DNA from 3 places in the Nitratireductor sp. GZWM139 genome. Region 2 is predicted to be linked to each of the others. Evidence: predicted binding sites of a transcription regulator. Region 2 holds the regulator's gene; each other region holds the start of a gene.
What was found. The regulator PhoB, encoded in region 2, activates phosphate uptake and scavenging genes when phosphate is short. The targets are predictions, from matches to a motif close to TGTCATNNANCTGTCAT.

Region 1: the regulator PhoB is predicted to act here: its motif matches at 4,600-4,616, upstream of NDI72_RS10050 (PhoX family protein).
Region 3: the regulator PhoB is predicted to act here: its motif matches at 4,655-4,671, upstream of ppk2 (polyphosphate kinase 2).

Annotation. Positions count from the first base shown of each region.
Region 1 covers NZ_JAMQML010000006.1:285,975-291,879, forward strand. Annotated here, with positions in the region: gene NDI72_RS10035 (O-succinylhomoserine sulfhydrylase) at 1-304, opposite strand, end outside; SAM riboswitch at 355-432, opposite strand; gene NDI72_RS10040 (2'-deoxycytidine 5'-triphosphate deaminase) at 517-1,608, shown strand; gene NDI72_RS10045 (ion transporter) at 1,618-2,415, opposite strand; gene NDI72_RS10050 (PhoX family protein) at 2,644-4,524, opposite strand; gene NDI72_RS10055 (NAD-dependent succinate-semialdehyde dehydrogenase) at 4,724-5,905, opposite strand, start outside.
Region 2 covers NZ_JAMQML010000008.1:25,569-31,473, reverse strand. Annotated here, with positions in the region: gene pstC (phosphate ABC transporter permease subunit PstC) at 1-864, shown strand, start outside; gene pstA (phosphate ABC transporter permease PstA) at 861-2,180, shown strand; gene pstB (phosphate ABC transporter ATP-binding protein PstB) at 2,195-3,010, shown strand; gene phoU (phosphate signaling complex protein PhoU) at 3,045-3,755, shown strand; gene phoB (phosphate regulon transcriptional regulator PhoB) at 3,792-4,478, shown strand; gene NDI72_RS11400 (hypothetical protein) at 4,563-4,904, opposite strand; gene NDI72_RS11395 (DUF1328 domain-containing protein) at 4,993-5,160, opposite strand; gene NDI72_RS11390 (response regulator) at 5,293-5,905, opposite strand, start outside.
Region 3 covers NZ_JAMQML010000006.1:272,900-278,804, forward strand. Annotated here, with positions in the region: gene NDI72_RS09975 (transporter substrate-binding domain-containing protein) at 1-293, opposite strand, end outside; gene NDI72_RS09980 (helix-turn-helix transcriptional regulator) at 466-1,356, shown strand; gene NDI72_RS09985 (glycosyltransferase) at 1,685-3,565, shown strand; gene ppk2 (polyphosphate kinase 2) at 3,694-4,593, opposite strand; gene NDI72_RS09995 (ATP-binding protein) at 4,737-5,905, shown strand, end outside.

The sequences.
Region 1 (5,905 bases), on a different contig from region 2:
TGAGCGAACAGAGAAGGGCGGCGGTGACGGCAGCCATGCCGGATGACATGGCGCGGGCTTCTTCTGCACCCTCCAGCGCGCACATGCGGCGCTCGAACATGTCCACGGTGGGGTTTGCATAGCGCGAGTAAACGAAACCGGGCTCTTCGCCCTTGAAGCGCGCCTCGGCGGCTTCCGCGCTGTCATAAACGAAGCCCTGAGTCAGATAGAGCGCTTCTGAGGTCTCGCCGAAATGCGAGCGGGTGACCCCGCCATGCACGAGGGCTGTCTGTGGTTTCCAGTTGTCTTCGAAATGATCGGTCATCGCTTCTTTACCCAACAAAAAAACCGGCCGCGAAAAGTCGCATGCCGGTTCGTCCATCGAGCGCGGCCTTTTAGCGACTTCTTTAACGTGGCTGCAAGCCGACCGGCCAAATCACCACGGGATAAAGGTCCATTAGACCCTCAAGCGCCTTGCGTCAACGACAAGCGGCGCTAAACCTCGTTCAATTAAACCCTGTGCAAGGAGAAGGGGCGTTGGCAAAAGCGGGAATTCTGCCGGACAAGGACATCGCGGCACTGTTCGACAACGGGGCGCTGGCCTCGGCCCGCCCACTGGACCCTGACCAGATCCAGCCGGCCAGTCTCGACCTCAGGCTTGGCGCTGTGGCGTATCGCGTGCGCGCCAGCTTCCTGCCCGGTCCCAACCATCGCGTTTCGGAAAAGCTCGACCGGCTCAAGCTGCACGAGATCCAGCTGGGCGAGGGGGCGGTTCTGGAAACCGGCTGTGTTTACATCGTGCCGCTTCTCGAAGGGCTCGACCTGCCGGATGGCATCTCGGCTTCCGCCAATCCGAAAAGCTCGACCGGCCGGCTCGACATCTTCACGCGCGTGATGACCGACAATGGCCAGGAGTTCGACAAGATCCCCGCCGGCTATTCCGGCCCGCTCTACATGGAAGTGAGCCCGCGCACCTTCCCCATCGTCGTGCGCACCGGCTCGCGCCTGTCGCAGATCCGCTTTCGCACCGGCAAGGCGCTGCTCGATGAAAGCGCGCTGGCGGACCTGCATGCGCGCGAAACGCTGGTCGCGGCGGAAGAGCCGAACATCACCAAGGGCGGCATTGCGCTTTCAGTGGATCTGAGTGGCGACGCCAACGGGCTGATCGGCTACCGCGCGAAGCATCACACGGCGCTGATCGACGTGGACAAGCGCGACCAGCACGAGGTTGCCGATTTCTGGGAACCGCTCACCGGCGATGGCGCTGGCGGCCTGATTCTCGATCCGGACGAGTTCTATATTCTCGTGTCGCAGGAGGCGGTGCATGTGCCGCCCTTCCATGCCGCCGAGATGACGCCTTTCGATCCGCTGGTGGGCGAATTCCGCGTTCACTATGCCGGCTTCTTCGATCCCGGCTTCGGCCATTCATCGGCAGGCGGCACCGGCAGCCGCGCCGTTCTGGAAGTGCGCAGCCACGAAGTCCCGTTCATTCTCGAACATGGACAGATCGTTGGCCGGCTCGTTTATGAGCGGATGCTATCTCGGCCGAGCGCGCTCTATGGCGCGGACCTGAAGTCAAACTATCAGGGCCAGTCGCTCAAGCTCTCCAAGCATTTCCGGATGCGCTGATCGTTCCGATCAGCGCTCCGCTCTCTGCTTCTCGGCATTCATCGCCTGCACTTCTTTGCGCAGGGCGCGGATTTCATCGAGGATGACTTCCTGCTCGGCCTGTAGCGCCGTGCGCTCTGCCGATGCTTCCTCATCATGCTCGGCCTGCATGGCCGAGACGATGATACCGATGAAGAGGTTGAGCACCGTGAAGGTGGTGGAGACGATGAAGGGGATGAAGAACATCCAGGCAAGCGGATAGACTTCCATCACCGGTCGCACGATGCCCATCGACCAGCTTTCCAGCGTCATGATCTGGAACAGCGAATAGGCCGAATGACCGATCGTGCCGAACCAGTCGGGGAAGGACGCGCCGAAAAGCTTCGTCGCCATCACGGCGAACACATAATAGACGAGGCCGAGCAGCAGCATGATGGAGCCCATGCCGGGCAGCGCCGCGACAAGGCCGCCAACGACCCGGCGCAGCGACGGCACCATGCTGACCAGCCGCAACACACGCAGAATGCGCAGGGCGCGCAGCACCGAGAGGCCGGCCGTTGCCGGCACCAGCGCGATGCCCACGATCAAGAGATCGAAGATGCGCCAGGGATCGCGGAAGAAATTCTTCTGGTAGACCGCGAAGCGCGCCATGAGTTCCAGCACGAAGACGCCGAGGATTGCCCGGTCGATCGTCAGCAGCAGCGGGCCAACGGCGGCCATGGCGCGCTCTGAGGTTTCAAGCCCGAGCGTGACGGCGTTGATGACGATGAGGACGGTGATGACCGCCTCGAAACGGCGGGATTCAATCAGGCTCTTGAGCGCTTGCACGGTGTGGTGATCCGGTTGGTGAATTGCATTATGCGGGGCGGCTGACAGGTGGGGTGGAAATGTGTCTGCGTCAAGCCGTCATAAACGGCTCGTTTTGAAACGAAAAGGGCTGTCCGCTGTGCGGGTCAAGAGAGTGAGCGGGATGGTGCGCCGTCTCCGAATTCGCCCCCGCATGCAAAAGGGGACGTCCCGCAGGACGTCCCCTTTCTGATCTGCGGCGGTGGGCAATCAGCCGATGGCCTGGCCATCTTCGCGCCAGACCGCGATGACCGCCGAGCGCGGCTTGCCGTTTCCGTCCGGCCAGTTGCCGCCCGGATGCTGGATGCCGACAAAGGCGACCTTGCCGTCCGGCGACCAGCTGAGGCCGGTCACTTCCGCGCCGTTCGGCGCGGTCAGGAAGCGGGCGATCTCGCCGGTTTCGGGATTGCCGACCAGCATCTGGTTGTTGCCCTGGCCAGCGAACTCGCCTTCATTGCTGTCGTCGCCGTCGGTCTGGATCCACAGCATGCCATCGGAGGAGAAGGCCATGCCGTCGGGCGAGTTGAACATGTTGCCTTCGTTGACGTTTTCCGAGCCGGCATAGACGTTGTCGTAGACGGTCGGGTTGCCGGCCATGACGTAGAGATCCCAGGTGAAGCCGTCTGCGCCGTGGTCTTCGCCAGCCGGGCGCCAGCGCACGATCTGACCGTAATTGTTGGTCTCACGCGGGTTGGGGCCGCCCACCGGCTGTTCATCACCACCGGCATTGGCCTTCACGCCACGGTTCTTGTTGTTGGTGAGGGCGCAATACACCTCCACGCGCAGCGGGTTTGCGGCAACCCATTCAGGGCGGTCCATGGTGGTCGCGCCGACCTTGGAGCCCGCCATGCGCGAGAACACCAGAATGTCCGCCAGTTCCATGCCCGTGCTTTCCGGGGTCAGCGGCAGCCACTCGCCGGTCATGTCGTCATTGAACTTTGCGACATACAGCGTGCCGTTCGACAGCAGGCCATCGGTCGGCTGGCCTTCGGCCCAGCTCTTGTCGGAGACATATTTGTAGATGAACTCGCCGCGCTCGTCGTCGCCCATATAGACCACGATGCGTCCGTCGGCGGCCTGCACCATCTCGGCGTTCTCGTGCTTGAAGCGGCCGAGCGCCGTATGCTTGACCGGGGTGGAGGACGGGTCGAGCGGGTTGATTTCCGTGACCCAGCCATGGCGGTTCGGCTCGTTGGGCTCTTTTGCGAGGTCGAAGCGCTCTTCAAACTTTTCGTAGGCGTAACGGCCTTCGCCGCCGATGCCGTAGCGCTTTTCTCCTTCCGTCGCTTCACGCTCGGCGGTCGCACCGAAATAGCCATTGAAGTTTTCTTCGCAGGTCAGATAGGTGCCCCAGAGCGTCTTGCCGGAGCCGCAATTGTTCATCGTGCCCTTGGGCGAAACGCCTTCAGGATCTGCGTTGGTCTTGACCAGATCGGAGCCGGCGGCGGGGCCGTCCATCGTCATCTGCGTTTCATGGGTGATGCGACGGTTGTAAGGGCTGTCGAGCACGACTTCATAGCCGTCGCCGCTGTCGGCGATCTCGAGCACGGTGACACCCTGCATGTTCTTGAGAAGACGCACTTCATCGGCGTTCTGCGGCATGCCTTCGGAGGCGGCCGGCAGGTTGATCTTCGGATTCACATATTCCGAATTGATCGCGAGGATCGTCTTGTCGCCATCGACAAAGGTTTCCATGCCGTCGGTGTTTTCACCGAACACCTTTTCGGACATGTCGACGGACACGCCCGTTTCCGGCGAATAGGCGCCCTCGGCTTCCTTGAAAAGCGGATCGCCCCAGCGCACCAGCGTCTTCCAGGCGTAGCCTTTCGGGACGTGAATGTCGTGGTCGGTGGCGATGCCGATCGGCTCGAACGCGAAGGCCGAACCTTGCGCCTTTGCGGAGGTGGTGGAGGAGAGAACTCCACTCCCCATCACGGCTGCGGCAGAGCCGAAGGCAAGCACGCCGCCCAGAAAGCCACGGCGCGAAATGGCGCGCTCGACAACCGCATCGAAGCCATTGGCATCGGGGCGGGGATCGCGCATTTCATCGAATTCATCCCAGGAGAGATTGACGATATCCTGCTTTTTCATCACGGCATTCCTCTGGCTTTGTGCTGGACCGAGCCGACCTGTCTCGGCAAATGCCCAGACTCCTAGCGGAGGCGTGCGACGGTGATTTGACAGCCGGTGGAAAGTCGCGGGCCTGAGGGGGAAAAGCGGATATCGGCGGGTGAGGAGCCGTGGGATTGGCGGGTGCGCGCATGGTTGGCGGCGCGCACCCGCACCCGGATCAAACAATCGTCATGCTGTGCGACACGTTTTTGACGACCATGTAGTTGTGCAGGCCCTCGGTGCCGCCTTCGCGCCCATAGCCGCTGGACTTCACGCCGCCGAACGGCGTTTCCGGCAAAGAGGCCTCCAGTGTGTTGAAGGAGAGGTTGCCCGCCTCCACGCCGTCGGTCATGCGGTCGATATAGTCGGCGCGGTTGGTGAACCCATAGGCTGCGAGGCCGTAAGGCACCGAGTTGGCCTTCTCAATCGCCTCGTCCAGCGAGCTTACCGGATTGATGACGGCCAGCGGGCCGAACGGTTCTTCCTGCATTACCCTGGCATCGTCGGGGACGTTCACCAGAACGGTCGGCTGGAAGAAATACCCGGCATTGCTCATGCGTGCGCCGCCGGTGCGCACCTCGGCGCCCCTGGCGCGGGCGTCCTCGACCAGAGCACTGAGCGCGGGGAGGCGGCGCTCATTGGCCAGCGGCCCCATTTCGACACCCGGCTCGACGCCGTTTCCAACCACCGTTTGAGCAGCGCGTTTCACGAAGGCATCGGCATATTCGTCGAAGATGCTTTCATGCACGAAGAAGCGCGTGGGCGACGTGCAGACTTGTCCGGCATTGCGCATCTTGCGAACCGCACCGCTGATCGCGGCCTTCTGCACGTCCGTGTCTTCGCAGACGATCACGGGCGCGTGCCCGCCGAGCTCCATCAGCACCGGGGTCATGTGTTCGGAGGCGAGCGTCGTCAGCTGCCTGCCCACCGCCGTCGATCCGGTGAAGGCGACAAGCCGCACCGCGTCGTGCCGGATAAGGTGATCGGAAATCATGGCGGGCGTGCCGAAGACGAGGTTCAAAACGCCTTTGGGAAGGCCAGCATCATGAAACGCGCGGGCGATGTGCAGCGCGCCGGCCGGCGTCTCTTCCGCAGCCTTGAGGATGATCGAGCACCCCGAGGCGAGCGCGCCTGCAACCTTCCGCGCCGGCTGGCTCATCGGAAAGTTCCACGGCGAAAGACCGGCAACCACGCCGATGGGCTGGTGATGAACCATGTAGCGCACGCCCGGAGCAGACGGGATGACACGGCCATAGGTGCGCACTGCCTCGCCCGCATCCCACTCCAGGAACTCGCAGCCACGAATGACTTCCAGCCGCGCCTGAGAGAGCGGCTTTCCATGTTCGGCGGTGATCGATTG
Region 2 (5,905 bases):
GCCATTCTGACGACGGTGGGCATCGTGTTCTCGATGCTGTTCGAGACGATCCATTTCTTCCGCTCGGTTTCGCTGAGCAACTTCTTCCTCGGAACGGTCTGGGACCCGCGCTTTGCGGCCGCAGGCGCAGAGGCGCAGGAAGGCCAGTTCGGCCTCATCCCGCTTCTTGCCGGCACGGTCTACATCGCCTTCGTGGCCATGCTGTTTGCCGTGCCCGTCGGTCTCATGGCGGCGATTTACATGGCCGAATATGCGTCCAAGCGGGTGCGTTCGGTGGTCAAGCCGCTGCTTGAGGTTCTGGCCGGCATCCCGACCATCGTCTACGGCTTCTTCGCCATGGTCACGGTCGGCCCGTTCCTGCGCGACATCAGCGCGGCGATTGCCGGCGGTCCGGGCTTCATTCAGGCGCAGAGCGTTCTGACGGCCGGCCTCGTGATGGGCATCATGCTCATCCCGTTCGTGTCCTCGCTGTCCGATGACATCATCACCGCTGTTCCGCGCGCCATGCGCGACGGTTCGCTCGGCCTTGGCGCAACGCGGTCCGAGACGATCAAGCGCGTCATCCTGCCGGCGGCTCTGCCGGGCATTGTCGGTGCGCTTCTGCTTACGGCGTCACGCGCCATCGGTGAGACCATGATCGTGGTTCTGGCCGCCGGCGTTGCCGCAAATCTCACGCTCAACCCGTTCGAAGCGATGACGACGATCACCGTCAAGATCGTCAACCAGCTTACCGGCGACCTGGAGTTCACCTCTCCGCAGACGCTGGTGGCCTTCGCACTGGGCATGACCCTGTTCGTGCTCACGCTCGGCATGAATGTCTTCGCGCTCTACATCGTGCGCAAATACCGGGAGCAATACGAATGAGCGACGCTGTCTACAAAGGGGGCAATGCCCCCCGCGCAGCCGCCGCGCGGCGCGACATCGGCATCAAGAAGCGTTATGCGGCAGAGCAGCGCTTCAGGATGTATGGCGTGGCGGCCATCGCCGTCGGCCTCTTCTTCCTGGCTGCGCTCCTGTGGTCGGTGGTTTCCAATGGCTACACCGCCTTCTGGCAGACCTCGATCAATCTGGACGTCAACTTCGCCGAGAGCGTGATCGACCCGAATGGCGAGCGCGCGACCGATCCGAACAAGCTCCTGACGGCCAATTATCCCAAGCTTGCGACCGAAGCGCTTGTGGCGAAACTCGGGGTTGATCCCGAAAACCGCAAACTGGTTCGCGAAGTGGGCGGGCTCATCTCCAATGGCGTGCGCACGCAGCTGCGCGACATGGTGGTGTCCGATCCCGCGATCATCGGCACGACACGGAATGTGTGGGTGCTGGCGAGCGGCGATGTCGATTCCGCCGTGAAGGGGCAGGTCAATCTCGAGGTGGACGAAAGCCGCCGAAAGGTTTCCGACCAGCAGCTCACATGGATCCGCACGATGGAAGCGGACGGGGTTCTGGAGCAGCGCTTCAACACCGGTCTCTTCACCCGTGGCGCATCAAGCCGTCCTGAAACGGCCGGCATGGGCGTGGCCATCGTCGGTTCGCTCTACATGATGATGATCGTGCTGCTTCTGGCGCTGCCCATTGGCGTTGCCGCTTCGATCTATCTTGAAGAGTTCGCACCGCAGAACAAGCTGACCGATCTTATCGAGGTCAACATCAACAATCTGGCGGCCGTGCCGTCCATCGTCTTCGGTCTTCTGGGCCTGGCCGTGTTCATCAACTTCATGCATCTGCCGCGCTCCGCCTCTCTGGTGGGCGGCCTCGTGCTGACGCTGATGACCCTGCCGACGATCATCATCGCAACGCGCGCAGCGCTGCGGGCCGTGCCGCCCTCCATCCGTGCGGCAGCTCTCGGCCTTGGCGCTTCGCGCACCCAGACGGTGTTTCATCATGTGCTGCCGCTGGCCGCGCCCGGCATTCTCACGGGCACGATTATCGGTCTGGCGCAGGCGCTTGGCGAAACCGCACCGCTGCTTCTGATCGGCATGGTGGCCTTCGTGGCTGATTACCCGACCACGCCGCTCGATCCCGCTACGGCGCTGCCGGTTCAGATCTACATGTGGGCGAACGAGGCCGAACGCGCGTTTGTCGAGCGCACCTCGGGCGCTATCATGGTGTTGTTGCTGTTCCTCGCCGTGATGAACATTACCGCCATTATTCTGCGGCGGCGCGTCGAGCGTCGCTGGTAACGGAGTGGAAGGACATGAACATGCTCACTGATGCTGCTGTTGAAGAAGCACTGGATGCGAGCCAGAACTCGGACACCCTCAAGATGCGCGGTGAAGACGTCTGCGTCTTCTACGGCGAGAAACAGGCGCTGTTCGGCGTCAATCTCGACGTGCGCGAAAACCAGGTGACCGCGCTGATCGGCCCCTCGGGCTGTGGCAAATCCACGTTCCTGCGCTGCCTGAACCGCATGAACGACACGATCGACATTGCCCGGATCACCGGCAAGATCACGCTCGATGGCGAGGATATCTACGATCCCCGCATCGATGTGGTGGAGCTGCGCGCCCGGGTCGGCATGGTCTTCCAGAAGCCCAATCCGTTCCCCAAGTCGATCTACGAGAACATCGCCTACGGTCCGCGCATTCACGGTCTGGCGACGAAGAAGTCGGAGTTCGACGAGGTCGTGGAAGCGAGCCTCCAGAAGGCTGGCCTCTTCAATGAGGTGAAGGACCGCCTGCATGAGCCCGGCACCGGTCTTTCCGGTGGTCAGCAGCAGCGCTTATGCATCGCGCGCGCCATTGCCGTGTCGCCGGAAGTGATCCTGATGGACGAGCCCTGCTCGGCGCTCGATCCCATCGCCACCGCCAAGGTGGAAGAGCTGATTGACGAACTGCGCGAGAACTACACGATCGTGATCGTCACGCACTCCATGCAGCAGGCGGCCCGCGTCTCGCAGCGCACGGCGATGTTCCACCTCGGCAATCTGGTCGAGGAAGGCCCGACGGACAAGATGTTCACCAATCCGGATGACAAGCGCACCCAGGATTACATCACCGGACGCTTCGGCTGACGGCGCGGCAAACGCACAGATAAGGAACCAGACCATGGGCGAGCACACAGTCAGCTCCTTCGATGAGGAACTCGGTGAAATCGACCGCCTCATCCGCGACATGGGCGATCTCTCCGGCGAGATGACGCGCGCTTCCACCAGGGCGCTGCTGCACTCCGATACGGCGCTTGCACAGCGCATCATCTCCGATGACACGATCATGGACGCCAAGCAGCGCGACCTTGATGAGCGCGCCATCACGCTCATCGCAAAGCGCCAGCCGATGGCGCAGGATCTGCGCAGCGTCGTGGGCGCCATCCGCATGGCGGCTGATCTCGAGCGCATCGGCGATCTGGCCAAGAACATTGCCAAGCGCGTCGGCGCCGTGGGCGAAAGCGCCACGCCGCGCACGCTTGCGCATTCCATCGACGCGATGGCCGGCCTCGTGCTGAAACAGGTCAATTCGGTGGTCGAGCACTATGTGGCGCGCAATGCCGAGGCGTTAATCCGGCTGCGCGACGAGGATGAGGAAATCGACATTCAGTACACGTCGGTTTTCCGCGAACTCCTCACCTACATGATGGAAGACCCGCGCAACATCACGGCCTGCACGCACCTCCTGTTCTGTGCGAAAAATCTTGAGCGTATCGGCGACCATGTGACCAATATCGCCGAAAATGCCTATTATGTGGTGACGGGGTCCCAGCTTCCGGTCCAGCGGCCGAAGCTTGACGAAACACAGATGACGGTCGAATCCGATGTCTAACCGGCCGTAGACTGCCCGAGGAGAATGCCTGCCATGATTGCCCCCAAGGTCATGGTCGTTGAAGACGACGAACCGCTTTGCGTCTTGCTCAAGTACAATCTGGAAGCCGAAGGCTATCAGGTCGAGATGATCTCTCGCGGCGATGAAGCCGAAGTGCGCCTGCAGGAAAACGTACCCGATCTGCTCGTTCTGGACTGGATGGTTCCGGCCGTTTCCGGCATCGAGCTGTGCCGCCGGCTGCGCATGCGCCCCGAAACGGAGCGCCTGCCGATCATCATGCTCACCGCCCGTGGCGAGGAAAGCGACCGTGTGCGCGGCCTTTCAACCGGCGCGGACGACTATCTGGTGAAGCCTTTCTCGACGCCGGAATTCGTGGCGCGTGTTCGCGCGCTTCTGCGGCGCGCGAAGCCGGAAGTGCTCTCGACGGTTCTCTCGGTCGGGGACATCGTGCTCGACCGTGAATCGCACCGTGTCTACCGCCGCAAGAACGAGATCCGTCTCGGGCCGACAGAGTTCCGCCTCCTGGAATTCATGATGCAGCATCCCGGCCGCGTCTTCTCGCGAAGCCAGCTGCTCGACAATGTCTGGGGCGAGACGATCTATATCGACGAGCGCACCGTGGACGTGCATGTGGGCCGGCTGCGCAAGGCCGTGAACCACGGGCGTCTGCCCGATGTGATCCGCACCATTCGCGGCGCGGGCTATGCGATCCGCGAAGCCTGACAGACGCGATACAGCCATTAAAAAAAGCCCCGGTTCGACCGGGGCTTTTTCGTTGAAGCTCTTCGCGCGTTATTTCGTGGCCCGTTATTTCGTGGCGGCGTGTCCGGGGCGGGCATGCTCGTTCTGCGCCACGGCAAAGCTCGTCACCGGCTCGATGGAAGCTGTCAGCTCGCCATTGCTGGTGATGTCCCACTCCAGGATCGCATCGTCATAGACAAGTGCGGGATCCACATAGACGCAGGTGGCGAGAACCTGCGGCGCTTCGGTTTCCAGCTCGCGCATTGCAACCGGCTTCTCCGCCTCGCACTCCTCAAACGTCTCGTAGACCGGGGTGGGGGCGGGCAGTTCCTGGCATTCGCGCGTGTCGCCGGCCCCCACATTGCCTGAGCAGCCGACAATCAAAAGAAGTGCAGCGATGTGTTCCATGGCTTTCTCCTTTCATTGTCTTCACGAAACGGAAGCCATGGATGGTCCGGTTCGCTTATGCCGCATTCGTTTATGTGTGCGTCGCCGTTTAGCGACCGCGTTTCAGAAGGCCCATGATCAGCGAGATCGCGAGCAGGGCGAGGAAGATGTAGAAGAGGATCTGCGCAATGCCTGCCGAAGCGCCGGCAATTCCGCCGAAACCGAGTGCGCCGGCGATGATCGCGACGACAAGGAATATCAGGGCCCAGTATAGCATTCTGTCTCTCCGTTTAGTTATGCCGGTTAAACGTCTGGCATTCGGATTTGGTTCCGCCGGAGAGATTTTGGGCAAAAGAAAAGCCGCCCGGAGGCGGCTTTTTTGAGAAACGCGTGAAGAAGCGGGGGCCTGTCAGGCCGCCGCGTGCGCCTGCTGATCGAAGAAGAGCGCCTGGCTGATGAGCGCCTTGACCATTTCCGGGCTGAACGGCTTGGTCACAAGGAAGGTCGGTTCCGGGCGCTCGCCCGTCAGAAGCCGCTCGGGGAAGGCGGTGATGAAGATGACCGGTACGGTGGCCGCGTCGAGGATCTCGTTCACCGCATCAAGGCCTGAACTGCCATCGGCAAGCTGAATGTCGGCCAGCACCATTTTCGGCTGCGTCTTGGCAAACATTTCGACCGCCTGCTTGTGGGTGCGGGCCGTGCCGACCACGCGATGCCCGAGGCTTTCGACCATTTCCTCGATGTCCATGGCGATCAGGGGCTCGTCCTCGATGATGAGGATGTCTGTCGCCACCTGACGGGAAATCTCCTCGCTGGCTTCGCGCAGCATCGTGTTGATGCCTTTCATATCCGTCTCGAGAATTTCCGCAGCCTCTTCCGGCCGGAAATTCTCTACGGCCACCAGCAGGAAGGCCTGACGCGGACGGGGCGCGAGCGAAGAAAGGTTGCTCATGGCCCGCTTTTCCCATGCCGAGCTCGGCGTGCCTTCGGGGACCGGAACGTCCAGCGTTTCGAACAGCGAT
Region 3 (5,905 bases), on a different contig from region 2:
TCATTCCATGGCAGCGCCTGTATCTGGCATCGTTCCGAGATGCCGAGCACGCCGCATATCTGTCGAACGAGATCGATGTGAACGCCACTGATCCGGTTTTCCTCGTCCAGATAATTGAACGGATAAAAATCGACCGTTGTGAGAAACCGCAGTCTGGAAAGCGATGAAATATCCGGTTTTGACAGCTGCTGCTTTGGATCCGTGAAGGCTGGTGGCGTCGCTTCTTCTGCCGCTGCAGGTATTGATGCAAGCGTCAAAATGATTGCAAGGATTGCCTTGTTGCGGTGCAGCATTTTTCTCATAGAATAGTAGCCGACGAATTATGTTTTGTTGCTTCTACTGATTTTTTTTGTCTATGGAACAATTCCATTGTTATTACCGATAGGCTTTATTGTTTAAGACAAAGGCGAATTGTCCGCATTCTGGGGGTGAGTCGCGAGGAATGTGGGGCAGGGACAGGCATGTATGGGTGATTTCCGGGAAACGCGGGTTTTTGTTGACGCTATCCAGAAGGCGCAGACACCGGCGGCGATTTGCAACGTCCTGATCGCTTTTACGCAGCGTTTCGGGCTGCATACGGTGTGTGCGGGGACGCTGCCGCCCAGAGGAGCCGCACCCGGAGACCAGGTTGGGCACCTCGTTCTGAGCAGCTGGCCCCAGGAATGGATCGACCGATATGTCTCGCGCGGATACATTTTTCATGACCCGATCGTAAAACATGTCCGCGAAAGCGGAAATGCCGTTTTGTGGCGCGATATCCTGAATGATGTCGAGGAAACCCGTCAGACATCGAAAATGATGAGCGAGGCCAGGGGGTTCAAGCTGGTTGACGGCATTGCGATGTCGTTTCCTACCCTCGAAGGCAGCCAGATCATCATGTCTTTCGGAGGGGAAGAGGCCGAGCTTTCCAAGAAGGATCTCGGTGTCGTCTCTTTCGCGGCAACCTGTGCCGTTGCCCATGCGCTCGGATTGCGCGGCGCGGATCGATATGGTGACCTGGACATGCTTGAAAAGGAATGCCTTCAGCTCGCCGCCCGTGGTCGCTCTCATTGTGAAATCTCCGAGCGGTTGTGCATCGATCATGACGAGGTCACGCATCACATCGAGCAGGGCAAGAGAAAGCTTGGTCCCGGTCATACGCTTTATCGCCTCGGGGAAGCGCCGCGCCTGACGCCGAGAGAGAAAGAGTGTCTTGAATGGGCGGCTTTCGGAAAATCCGAATGGGAGGTTTCGCAGATTCTCGGGATTTCCGAGCATACGGCGGAAAAACATCTGCTGAATGCCAAGACAAAGCTAGGGGCGGCCAATCGTGTGCATGCGGTTGCAGAGGCCATTCGCTGCGGCGTCTTCGATTGAGGCGTTTTTTTAAATTCTATTTCTGATTGACTATAATGGGTGGTTTATTCAGACTAGAAGGGTGGGGAAATCGAATTGATGGATTAATCATTCAATGGTGAGGTGAATGGATCGTTCGATTGTTGGGAGAGTTTTCGTATCGCTACTGTGTTTTGAATTTTGGCCTTTTGGGCCCAGATTTCATAGAAAACGAAGTTTCAGGTTTACCGAGAGCAACGCATACACATTGAATTAGGTGGTTGTCATGGACCATCTGATGAACACATCAAAGACAGACCGGGCCTCTGGCCATTCATCTGGTTCAGATCGTTCTGGTGGGGCAGGCGAAATGCCTGACGCTACAACACCATCGCCAGCCGCTGACTGGCTGCCCATTCTCAAGGCACTTTCGATCACAGAAGCGGAAGCGCACGGCATTGAGGCGCGGGCGAAGCTTGCCGGCGTTTCGTTTCAGACGGAACTGCTTGCGTCCGGTCTGGTGCCTGAACATGCGCTTTTTCGGGCGCTGGCAGACAATCTGGGGCTGGCCTTTCTGGCCAATCCCGATGCTGACGCGCTTGTCATGCGTGGGTGGCAGGGGCTGGCGGCGCTGGCACAGCGTGGTGGCGCGCGGGTCAGCCTTTCCGTCGATGCGCGGGGGCAGTCCGTTGTCCTGATCGCGCCCGACCAGCTCAACATTCCCGCATTGCACTCTTTCGTGGAACGGTATCCGCGCGCATCGAAGCGCATTCGCGTGGTGCAGCCCAGCGCATTGCGGGATGCGATCACCAGGCGCTCGCGGGGCAGACTGATGCGGGTTGCCACGGAGCGGCTTTTCAGGGAAGCACCGGAGATGTCGGCGCGCATTGTGGTCAATGCCTGGCAGGGGGCGGCGCTCGGGGCTGCGGTGGTGTCGCTGCTTTTTGCGGCCGTCTTTGCGCCTTCTGCCACGCTGCTGGTGCTGCATGGCGCGTTTTCGCTGGCGTTCCTTTCCTGCGTCTTGCTGCGGGTGGTTGTCGGTTTGGGTGTCAAACGTTCGCCGGGGCCGCGCTTCACCACGATCGGGCCGGCTGACATGCCGGTCTATTCGGTTCTGGTGGCGCTTTACAAGGAAGCCGAGATCGTTCCCGATCTTCTGATGTCGCTTGGCAAGATCGTGTGGCCGCGCGCCAAGCTGGAAATCAAGCTGGTCTGCGAGGCGGATGACCATGAAACGCTTGCAGCGCTTCGGGCGCAGGAGCTGCGCCCCTATATCGAAGTGATTGAGGTGCCGGCGGGCGGCCCGCGCACAAAGCCAAAAGCGCTTTCCTACGCCCTGCCGATGACCTCCGGCGATTTTGTGGCGCTTTATGATGCGGAAGACAGGCCGCATCCGTTCCAGCTGGTGGAGGCCTGGAACGCTTTCGAGACTGCCGACGAGAAGCTGGCCTGTGTACAGGCGCCGCTGACCATATCCAACAGTCGGGAGAGCTGGATTTCAGCGATGTTCGCGCTGGAATACGCTGCGCTGTTTCGGGCGGTCCTTCCATGGCTGGCGCGGTCCGGCTTGATGCTTCCGCTGGGTGGAACTTCCAATCATTTCCGGCGTGTGGCGCTGGAAGCGACGGGCGGCTGGGACCCTTACAATGTCACCGAGGACGCCGACCTCGGGGCGCGTCTCAGCCGCTTCGGCTATCGTGCGAGCGTCATCTGGAACCCGACGCAGGAAGATGCGCCCACGGATGTGCGCACATGGCTGCCGCAGCGCACGCGCTGGTTCAAGGGGTGGGCGCAGACATGGCTCGTCCATATGCGCAATCCGCAGTTGACCGCGCGCGAGCTGGGGCTGGGTTCTTTCGTGATCATGCAGGTTCTGTTCGCAGGGATGGTGCTCTCGGCGCTGGCTTATGGCTTTTTCTTCCTGACCGCATTCGGCGTCATCGTCTATCTGATGCTGGGCGGCGAGTTTCAGGCCTTCCAGCAGTCGCTGCTCTATATCGATATAGTGAACGTGGTTCTCGGGCATGGCGCGTTTCTGCTGCTCGGCTGGATGACCTTGCAGAAGACCGAGCGACCCGCCTTCTGGAAGCGGATCGTATGGACGCCGGCCTATTGGTGCCTGATGTCGGTGGCCGCATGGCGATGCATCTGGCAGCTCTACTGGACCCCGCATCACTGGGAGAAAACACCGCACAGGCGGCATAGCCGCGGTCATTTGCCGGTCGGAAAGGTTCAGGAGCGTCAGGTCTGATCCTGAAGGGCCGGTGTGCCGTAGCCTGGCTGCGGCGGTGTTTTTGAAACGGGCGTTCAGGCAGGGGGCGAAAGGTCGTGTGTCGGGCGTCTCCGCCCGACATTGCCGTTCCTGAATGCAGCTGGCCGTTAATCCAGGAAGCCGGGACCTGTGCCGATGATGAGCTGGTCTTCGGGGCCGATGGCGTCGAGATCACGCCCGTCATAGGCGATGGCGAGCAATATGCGCCGAATGACCGCCAACCGTGCCCGGCGCTTGTCGTTGGCGCGCACCACCGTCCAGGGCGCGTGGGCGCTGTGGGTGCGTTCCAGCATGGTGTCGCGGGCGCGGGAGTACGCGTCCCACTTTTGAATGCCGGCCACGTCCATGGGAGAGAATTTCCAGTATTTGAGCGCGCTGTGACGACGGTCATGAAAGCGCTCAAGCTGTGTTTCCTGGCCGATGTTCAGCCAGAATTTGAAGAAATGGATGCCGTCATTGACGATGGCCCGCTCGAAGTCGGGCGCTTCGTTCAGGAACTGCTCATGCTGCTCGGGCGTGCAGAAACCCATCACTGGCTCGACGCCGCCGCGATTGTACCAGGAGCGGTCGAAGGTCACCAATTCGCCGCTCGTCGGGAAATGGGTGACGTAACGCTGGAAATACCACTGCCCGCGCTCCGTCTCGGTGGGCTTGGGCAGCGCGACATTGCGGGCATTGCGCGGATTGAGATAGGTGCGAATGCGCGCAATCGTGCCGCCCTTGCCGGCAGCGTCTCGCCCTTCGAAGAGCGCCATAACCCGCGCGCCGCTTTTCTGCATCCACGCCTGCAGCTTTACCAGTTCGATCTGCAGCGTTTCGAGCTGCTTTTCGTAGTCGTCACGGTCCATTTTTTCGTCATATGGAAAACCGCCGGCTGTGAGTTCCCGCTCCTTGACCCAGTCAGGAAGGTCCGGTTCGTCAATGTCGAAAGTCCTTTCCTCGCCTGCAATCGTGAGCTTGAAAGGTTTGATTTTTTCTTGGGCAGGGTTTTCCAAAGGCTTGTTCATAAAACCGATCCTGAATCATGAGAGTGTCAATGCTATTTGCAGCTTGATACAAGGTCCAGCAGTGAAGACGGAATGACAATTCTTCTTCATAACAAGAGACCCTGAAGCGGGCGTGCCTGACGATCGCGGGAATGGACTTCGTAATGAGTGCGAATGAGAACAATGGGCAGGAAAATCAGGACGGCGTTGAGCGCGGTCTTGTTGCTCGTATCGGATCGGCCCTGAAAGCCGCTGGCGCCCTTTTTGCGGGCGCACGCAGCAATGGCAAGGCCGAGAAGCCGCGCCCGAAGAAGGGCGACATCAATTCATTGCCTGCCGTCTATCTGGCGGCGGCGGTGCTTGACCCGCTGTACATCTTCGACAGCAATGGCGGCATACTCTATGCCAATGAGGCGGCTGATCTTGCGTTCGGCCCTGTGTCGAAGAGCGTGTCGCTGCGCCTGAAATTCCGTGCGCCTGAAATGCATGAGCTGGTCGCCAAGGTGATCTCGGGTGCGGAGGAGTCCGTCGCGATCAATTATGCGGAGCGGGTCCCCGTCGAGCGCGCCTACCGGGTGGTGGCGAGCCGCATTGGCAATGATACTGGCCTTTATGTCCTGCTCTTCAAGGATCAGAGCGAAGCGCGCCGGATCGACCGGATGCGGGCGGACTTCATCGCCAATGCCAGCCATGAGCTGCGCACGCCGCTGGCCTCCGTTGCGGGCTTCATTGAAACGCTGCGCGGTCCGGCCCGCGATGACCCTGCGGCGCGGGAAAAGTTCCTGCAGATCATGCAGAACCAGACGCAGCGCATGGCGCGGCTCATCGATGATCTCCTGTCGCTGTCACGGCTGGAGATGAAGCCCTATCAGAAGCCGAGCACGCAACTCGATGTGGTGGAGCTCGTGAAGGGCGTGATGGAGTCCATGCGTCACATTGCCGGCGAGAATGATGTCGAGTTTGTTTCGGAGCTCGGTGTCAAACCGATGCTGATCGCAGGGCATTCCGATGAGCTTGTTCAGGTTTTCGAGAACCTGATCGAAAACGCCTGCAAATATGGCAGTGACGGTGAGCGTGTTATCGTATCGGCCGAGCAGGCAAGCTCGATGGATGAGGTGCGGATCACGGTGCGCGACTTCGGTCCCGGCATTCCCGAAGAGCACATCCCGCGCATCACCGAGCGCTTCTATCGCGTGGATATCGAAACGAGCCGGATCCAGAAGGGGACGGGCCTCGGCCTTTCCATCGTGAAGCACATTCTGACGCGGCACGATGCGCGGCTTTCCGTGAAATCGGCGCCGGGAGAGGGCTCTTCGTTCACCGTTCATTTCCC